2 regions of the Kitasatospora sp. NPDC004614 genome follow, and region 1 is predicted to be linked to the other one. Evidence: riboswitches for the same ligand, from Rfam matches in the RefSeq annotation. Region 1 holds a riboswitch; the other holds the start of a gene.
What was found. Region 1 has a riboswitch for cobalamin ahead of ACFYST_RS24855 (ribonucleoside-diphosphate reductase subunit alpha). Riboswitches for the same ligand answer to the same signal wherever they lie in the genome.
Positions count from the first base shown of each region.

Region 2: linked by a shared signal. The riboswitch ahead of ACFYST_RS05230 (acyl-CoA thioesterase) and the one ahead of ACFYST_RS24855 (ribonucleoside-diphosphate reductase subunit alpha) in region 1 are both predicted to bind cobalamin.

Region 1 covers NZ_JBIALR010000013.1:102,868-106,358, reverse strand. Annotated here, with positions in the region: gene ACFYST_RS24855 (ribonucleoside-diphosphate reductase subunit alpha) at 1-1,644, opposite strand, end outside; cobalamin riboswitch at 1,817-1,949, opposite strand; gene ACFYST_RS24850 (GNAT family N-acetyltransferase) at 2,070-2,564, opposite strand; gene ACFYST_RS24845 (helix-turn-helix domain-containing protein) at 2,834-3,491, shown strand, end outside.
Region 2 covers NZ_JBIALR010000001.1:1,189,806-1,193,296, forward strand. Annotated here, with positions in the region: gene ACFYST_RS05220 (MFS transporter) at 1-271, shown strand, start outside; gene ACFYST_RS05225 (sulfurtransferase TusA family protein) at 268-549, shown strand; cobalamin riboswitch at 1,418-1,562, shown strand; gene ACFYST_RS05230 (acyl-CoA thioesterase) at 1,629-2,066, shown strand; gene ACFYST_RS05235 (putative Ig domain-containing protein) at 2,305-3,491, shown strand, end outside.

The sequences.
Region 1 (3,491 bases):
GCGCTCGGAGATCAGCGTGGAGAGCGCCTTCGCCTCGGCGGAGTCGAAGTCCAGCCGGAGCTTGAAGAAGACGTCCTGCAGGCCCATCACGCCCAGGCCGACCGGGCGCCAGCGGGAGTTGGACGTCCCGGCCTCGGTGGTCGGGTAGAAGTTGATGTCGATCACGCGGTCGAGGAAGGTGACCGCGGTGCGCACGGTGGCGTCCAGGCGGTCCCAGTCCATCGCGTTGATCAGGTCGTCCGCCGAGGCGCCTGGGGCGACGTGCGCGCCCAGGTTGACCGAGCCCAGGTTGCAGACTGCGGTCTCGGAGTCGTCGGTGACCTCCAGGATCTCGGTGCACAGGTTCGAGGAGTGCACCGTGCGGCCCGGCAGCGCGGTCTGGTTGGCGGCGCGGTTGGAGGCGTCCTTGAAGGTCATCCAGCCGTTGCCGGTCTGCGCCAGGGTGCGCATCATCCGGGCGTACAGGGTCTGCGCCGGGATGGTGCGGACGGCCTTGCCGGCCAGCTCGGCCTTGCGGTAGGCCTCGTCGAAGTCGGCGCCCCACAGGTCGACCAGCTCGGGGACGTCCGCCGGGGAGAACAGCGACCAGTCCTCGTTGGCGTTCACGCGGCGCATGAACTCGTCCGGGATCCAGTGCGCCAGGTTCAGGTTGTGGGTGCGGCGGGCCTCTTCGCCGGTGTTGTCGCGGAGCTCCAGGAACTCCTCGATGTCGGCGTGCCAGGTCTCCAGGTACACGCAGGCCGCGCCCTTGCGCCGTCCGCCCTGGTTGACCGCCGCCACGGAGGAGTCCAGGGTGCGCAGGAACGGGACGATGCCGTTCGACTTGCCGTTGGTGCCGCGGATCAGCGAGCCGCGGGAGCGGATCCGGGAGTAGGACAGGCCGATGCCGCCGGCGTGCTTGGACAGCCGGGCGATCTGCGCGTAGCGGTTGTAGATCGAGTCCAGGTTGTCCAGCGGCGAGTCCAGCAGGTAGCAGGAGGACATCTGCGGGTGCCGGGTGCCGGAGTTGAACAGCGTCGGGGAGCTGGTCAGGTACTCCAGGCGGCTCATCAGCTTGTAGAGCTCGGCCACCTCCAGCACCGACTGCTCGGAGTTGCCGACCGCCAGGCCCGCCGCCACGCGCAGCAGGAAGTGCTGCGGGGTCTCGACCACCTTGCGGGTGATCGGGTGGCGCAGCAGGTAGCGGGACTGCACGGTGCGCAGGCCGAAGTACTCGAAGCGGTCGTCGCCGGCGGCGTCGATCAGCGAGTCGAACAGCGCGGTGTGGGCGGCGACGAACTCGGCGGTCGCGTCGCCGATCAGGCCCTCGGCGTGGCCGACGGCGATCGAGGCGGAGAACGAGGTGACGCCCTGGGTGGCGGCCTCGTCGGCGATCTCCATCGCCAGCAGGCGGGCGGCCAGCTTCGAGTACTGCGGGTCCTCGGCGATCATCGACGCGGCGGCCTCCACGGCCAGCCCGCGCAGCTCGGCGAAGTCCGAGCCGGCGTGGCGGCCGCGCAGCGCGGCGGCGGCGACGTGGCCGGGGTCCACCTGGGGGAGGTCGGTGCTGCGGTCGGTGAGCAGCCGAAGCAGTGCCGCACCGGGGTCGGTGAAGGCGTCGGCGGAAGCCTGGGACGGCAGGGTGACTGAGGCGGCGACGGTCAAGGCGCACTCTCTCCTGTGGCGGCGGCGGACGTGGCTCAAGGTGTCCGGTGGCGCGCGTGCGGCAGGGGAGGACGGCACGCCGAAAACGCTCGATCGGCGCGCGAAAGACCCACCCCCGGCCCGCCCGCGAGGCCGGACGGCAAAACAGTGCTGCATGGCGTCTGCGGGGATGCCGTGTCGCACACCGTCGGTCAGGTCCTCGGACTGCGCGGGCGTTGCTACAGCCCGCTCACCGTTGCGGGGCAGTCCCGGATTCGCACCGGGTTCCCCTGCTTCGACAGCGAGGTCGAGCATACATGTTGTGGCGGCTGGAGCTGGCGGCACCAGATGTAGTAGCGCGTGTCGCGTTGGAGGTGCCGCGCGTAGACAACGGAAACCGCGCCGGAGCCGCCTCGGAACGGCCGCAGAACCGCCGCAGAACCGCCTCAGAACCGCATCGTGTAGACCATCAGGTCCACGCCCGGGGCCGCCTCCCAGTCCCGTCCGGGGGTGCGGAGGAAGCCCAGAGCATCGTAGATCCGGTGCGCCGCGGTCATCTCCGGCCGGGTGGAGAACGCCATCCCGGCCAGTCCGAGTTCCCGGCTGCGGTCCATCGCCGCGCGGACCAGCGCCCGTCCGACGCCGCGCCCGCGGGCGGCCGCGCCGACCGCCAGCATCCGGATCTCGCCCTCGTCCGGGAGCGCGACGTCCGCCCAGGGGGTGCCGCCTGCGGCGAACGTCACGCAGCCGAGGACCGTCCCGTCGCCGTCGACGGCGACCAGCAGCTCGGCCTCCCGGTTGCGGCGTGCGGTGTCCCTCAGCAGTTCGACGTAGCCGGACGCGGGGTCGGTGTGGCCGTCGCCGACGAAGGCTTCGATGCTGACCTCCCCGGCTCCGGCGAGGTCGTGGTCGAGGGCGCGGCGGACGATCGGGGAGTGCATCCGGACAGTGTGCCGGACCGCGTCCGGCGCGGGTCGGCCAGGTCCGGGTCGAAGGGGTAGCCGGTCGGGCGGTGCCGTTCGGGCCGGCCCGGGCGGCCGTTGCGGTTCAGGTCGCGGCCGACCAGAACGCCGAGGAGTCCGAAGCTGCCGATGAGGCCCAGCAGGGCGAGCGCGGAGGTCATGGCCCCACTCTCCGCGCCGCGGCACCCCGTCACGAGTGGCAGGAACGCAGCATTGCCACGAAATCCTGCCACTGCCATGCTGGACGGATGCTGAGGAACGTCGCGGTGATCGTGCTGGAGGAGATCCACCCCTTCGAACTGGGCGTGGCCTGCGAGGTGTTCGGCCTGGACCGCAGCGACACCGGCCTGCCGGTGTACGAGTTCGGCCTGGTCGGCGACCGGCCCGGCCCGATGCGCACCCACGCCGGCTTCGACGTCCACGTGCCGTACGGCCCGGAGCGGCTCGCCGAGGCGGACCTGGTGATCGCCACCGCCACCGGCATCCGCGACCACTACCCCGAGGCGCTCTGCGAGGCCCTGCGGGCCGCCCACGCGCGCGGCGCCCATACGCTGTCGATCTGCTCCGGCAGCTTCCTGCTCGGCGCCGCCGGCCTGCTCGACGGCCGCCGCAGCACCACCCACTGGCGGTACGCCGACGTGCTGGCCGAGCGCTTCCCGCTGACCACCGTCGAACCCGACGTGCTGTACGTGGACGACGACCCGGTGATCACCTCGGCCGGCACCGCCGCCGGCATCGACGCCTGCCTGCACCTGGTGCGCAAGGTGCAGGGCGCCGAGGTGGCCCGGGAGATCGCCCGCCGGATGGTGGTCGCCCCGCACCGCGACGGCGGGCAGGCGCAGTTCGTCACCCGCCCGCTGCCCGAGGGCGACGGCGAGTCACTGGCCGGGACGCTGGAGTGGATGC
Region 2 (3,491 bases), on a different contig from region 1:
CGCCCTCGCGCTCGTTCTGCTCGGCCTCGGCTGGAACTTCGGCCTGGTCTCCGGCACCGCGATCCTCACCGACGCCGTCCCGCTCGCCACCCGCGCCAAGACCCAGGGCAGCATCGACGTCGCCATCGCCATCTCCGGCGCCACCGGCGGCCTCGCCTCCGGCACCGTCGTCGACCTGGCCGGCTACCCCGTCCTCGCCTTCGGCGGCGGCCTGCTCGCCCTGCTGATCCTCCCTGCCCTCGCCACCGCCGCCACCCGGGCCAAGCGATGACCGACCACCAGACGCCCCAACTCACCGTCGACGGACGCGGATTGCTCTGCGTCACCCTGCTGCTGCGCCTGCGCGCCGCCATCACCGACGCCCCCGCCGGCACCATCGTCCACGTCCACGCCACCGACCCCGCCGCCCCCCTCGACCTCCCCGCCTGGTGCCACCTCACCGGCCACCACTACCTCGGCCCCGTCTCCGCCGAGACCTACGCCCTCCGCCTGACCGCCACCCCCACCCCCACCCGCCCCGACGCCCCATGGCACCGCCCGGCGGACTGACGCCCCTCCGGGCGGACGCCGGGCGGTCCCGCCGCTGCCGAGCCCTGCGCGCCGCGCCCGACCCTGCGCCGACGCCCCGTGGCGCCCCCCCCGGCGGACTGATGCCTTTGCGGTGGAGCGCCTCGCGGTCGTGTTGCTGCCGGGTTCGTTGGTGCCGCGCCTGGTGGACTGACGTCACTCCACGCGGAGCGCCCTGCGGTCGCGTCGCTGCCGAGCCGTTCGCGCTGCGCCCGGCAGCCGATCCGCCCCCCGGCCCGTGCCGACGTCCCGTGGCACCGCCCGGCGGACGTACACCCCTCCGGGCGGGCGCAGGGCAGAGCGCCTCGCGTGACCTCCCCGCCGGTCACGGCTACTTCGTTCCCGTCGCCGTCGAGGCCTTCGCGCCTGTCCATCGACCCGACCCCACCCGCCCCGACGCCTGCCCCGACGCCTGCGCCCCCACCCACCCCGACGCCTGCCCCGACGCCTGCGCCCCCACCCACCCCGACGCCTGCGCCGACGCCTGCCCCGACGCCTGCGCCCCCACCCACCCCGACGCCTGCGCCGACGCCCGCGCCGACGCCCGTGACATCGCCCGGCGGACCCGGTCCCGTCGCCGTCGAGGCCTTCGCGCTGCGCCGGCCGCCGGTCCGACCCTCACCCGCCCGACGCGTCGTGGCTGCCCGGCGAACCGACCCCCTCGGGGGCGTGACCTTCCCACCGGTCGCCCCCGTCCCGCCGCCGCCCCGCCGTCGAAGTCGGCCCCGACGCCCCGCGGGCCGACAGCTCCCAGGCCTCCCGGCCGGAGGGCGGACTGAGCACCTCGGATGGGGATATAGGCTGGTCGGGCAGCGGTTCGCCCCCGTCCGAGCCAGGGCTGGAGCGTCGCAAGAGGGAACCTGGTGCGAGTCCAGGACTGCCTCGCAGCGGTGAGCGGGAACGACCGCCGTCACATGCACTGGGCCCGACCGGTCCGGGAAGCGACGGCCAGTAGACAGGCCCTCCTGGGGAGATGCCCGCGAGTCCGAAGACCTGCCGCCGCCCGCGGTGCCCACCGGCGCCGCGGATCGTCCAGCCGTGACTCGCGAAGGAGAGTTGACGTGGCAGATCAGACCGTCGCACCTGTGGTGTCCGCCGCAAAGCCCGCACAGGCGTCCGAGGTGACGCTCGCGCACATCATGAGTGAGCACGACACCAACCTCTACGGCACCATCCACGGCGGCGTGGTGATGAAGCTCATCGACGACGCCGCCGGCGCGGCCGCCGCCCGGCACGCCGAAGGCCCGGCGGTCACCGCCGCCGTGGACAGCATGGCGTTCCTGGCCCCGGTCCGGGCCGGTGACCTGCTCACCGCGCACGCGGAGCTGGAGCGGGCGGGGCGTACCTCGATGACCGTCCACGTCACCGTCACGGCCGAGCGCTGGAACGCCACGGGGCCGGTCACCCGGGTCGCCACCGGTCGGCTCACGTTCGTCGCCATCGACGCCGACAGCCACCCGCGTCCCGTCCCGGCTCTGCTGGAACCCGCGGCTGCCTGACGCGGCGCCACCGTCCGTGAGCCCGGAATGCCGTCCCACCTGGCGTTCCGGGCTCATGGTTGTCGCCGCCGCAAGGTGATCACCCTCACGTAGGGACAAACCGCACCATTGCGGACGGCGCGTGATCGACATGTTCCGTTCAAGCTCCGATTACCCCACCATGGCAGCGTGTGCCCGCCTACGCGCGTAGCGCACCGCACCACACCCCATGGTTCCTGTGGTCCTAGGAGATTGACAGATGATCAGAACGTGGAAGGCCGCCCGCCCGCTGGCCCTCGCCGCCGCCGCACTGGTGGTCGCCGCCGGCGCGAGCGCCGTCCCGCAGCACGCCACCGCGGCCACCCCCAAGAACGCCGCCGCGGCCGCCACCGGCACCCCGAAGCGGGTGCTGTTCGACAACACCAAGGCGGAGACCGCGGGCAACGCGGACTGGATCATCTCCACCAGCCAGCCCGACCCGCTGGCGCAGAACGCCAACCCGACCAGCGAGACCAGCTGGACCGGCGCCATCTCGGCCTGGGGCGTGGCGCTGCAGAAGACCGGCAACTACAGCCTGAAGACGCTGCCCGCCGGCAACACCATCACCTACGGCACCGGCGGCGCGCTCGACCTCGCCAACTTCGACGAGTTCGTGATCCCCGAGCCCAACATCCGCCTCAGCGCGGCCGAGAAGACCGCCGTGATGACGTTCGTGCAGAACGGCGGCGGCCTGTTCCTGATCTCGGACCACACCCAGAGCGACCGCAACAACGACGGCTGGGACTCCCCGGCCATCATCAACGACCTGCTGACCAGCAACGGCGTCAACAACAACGACCCGTTCGGCTTCTCCGTCGACCTCCTGAACATCACCACCGACAACCCGCGGGCGATCTCCTCCGCCACCGACCCGGTGATCAACGGGCCGTTCGGGACCGTCACCGGCTCGATCATCCGCAACGGCACCACCTTCACCCTGAAGCCCGCCGACAACCCGAACGTCAAGGGCCTGGTCTACCGCACCGGTTACAGCGGCAACACCGGTGCGGCGTTCGTCACTTCGACGTTCGGCAAGGGCCGGGTGGCGATCTGGGGCGACTCCTCGCCGATCGACGACGGCACCGGCCAGCCCGGCAACACCCTCTACAACGGGTGGAACGACCCGGCCGGCACCGACGCCGCGCTCGCCCTCAACGCCACCGACTGGCTCGCCCAGGGCGGCGGCTCCGGCGGCAACACCGGCTCGGTCTCGCTGACCAACCCGGGCGCCCGCACCGCCACCGTCGGCACCGCGACCAGCCTCCAGCTGTCCGCCACCGACACCGCCGGCGGCACGCTGTCCTACGCGGCCACCGGCCTGCCCGCCGGACTGACCGTCAACCCGGCCACCGGCCTGATCAGCGGCACGCCCACCACCGCCGGCACCAGCGCGGTGACCGTCACCGC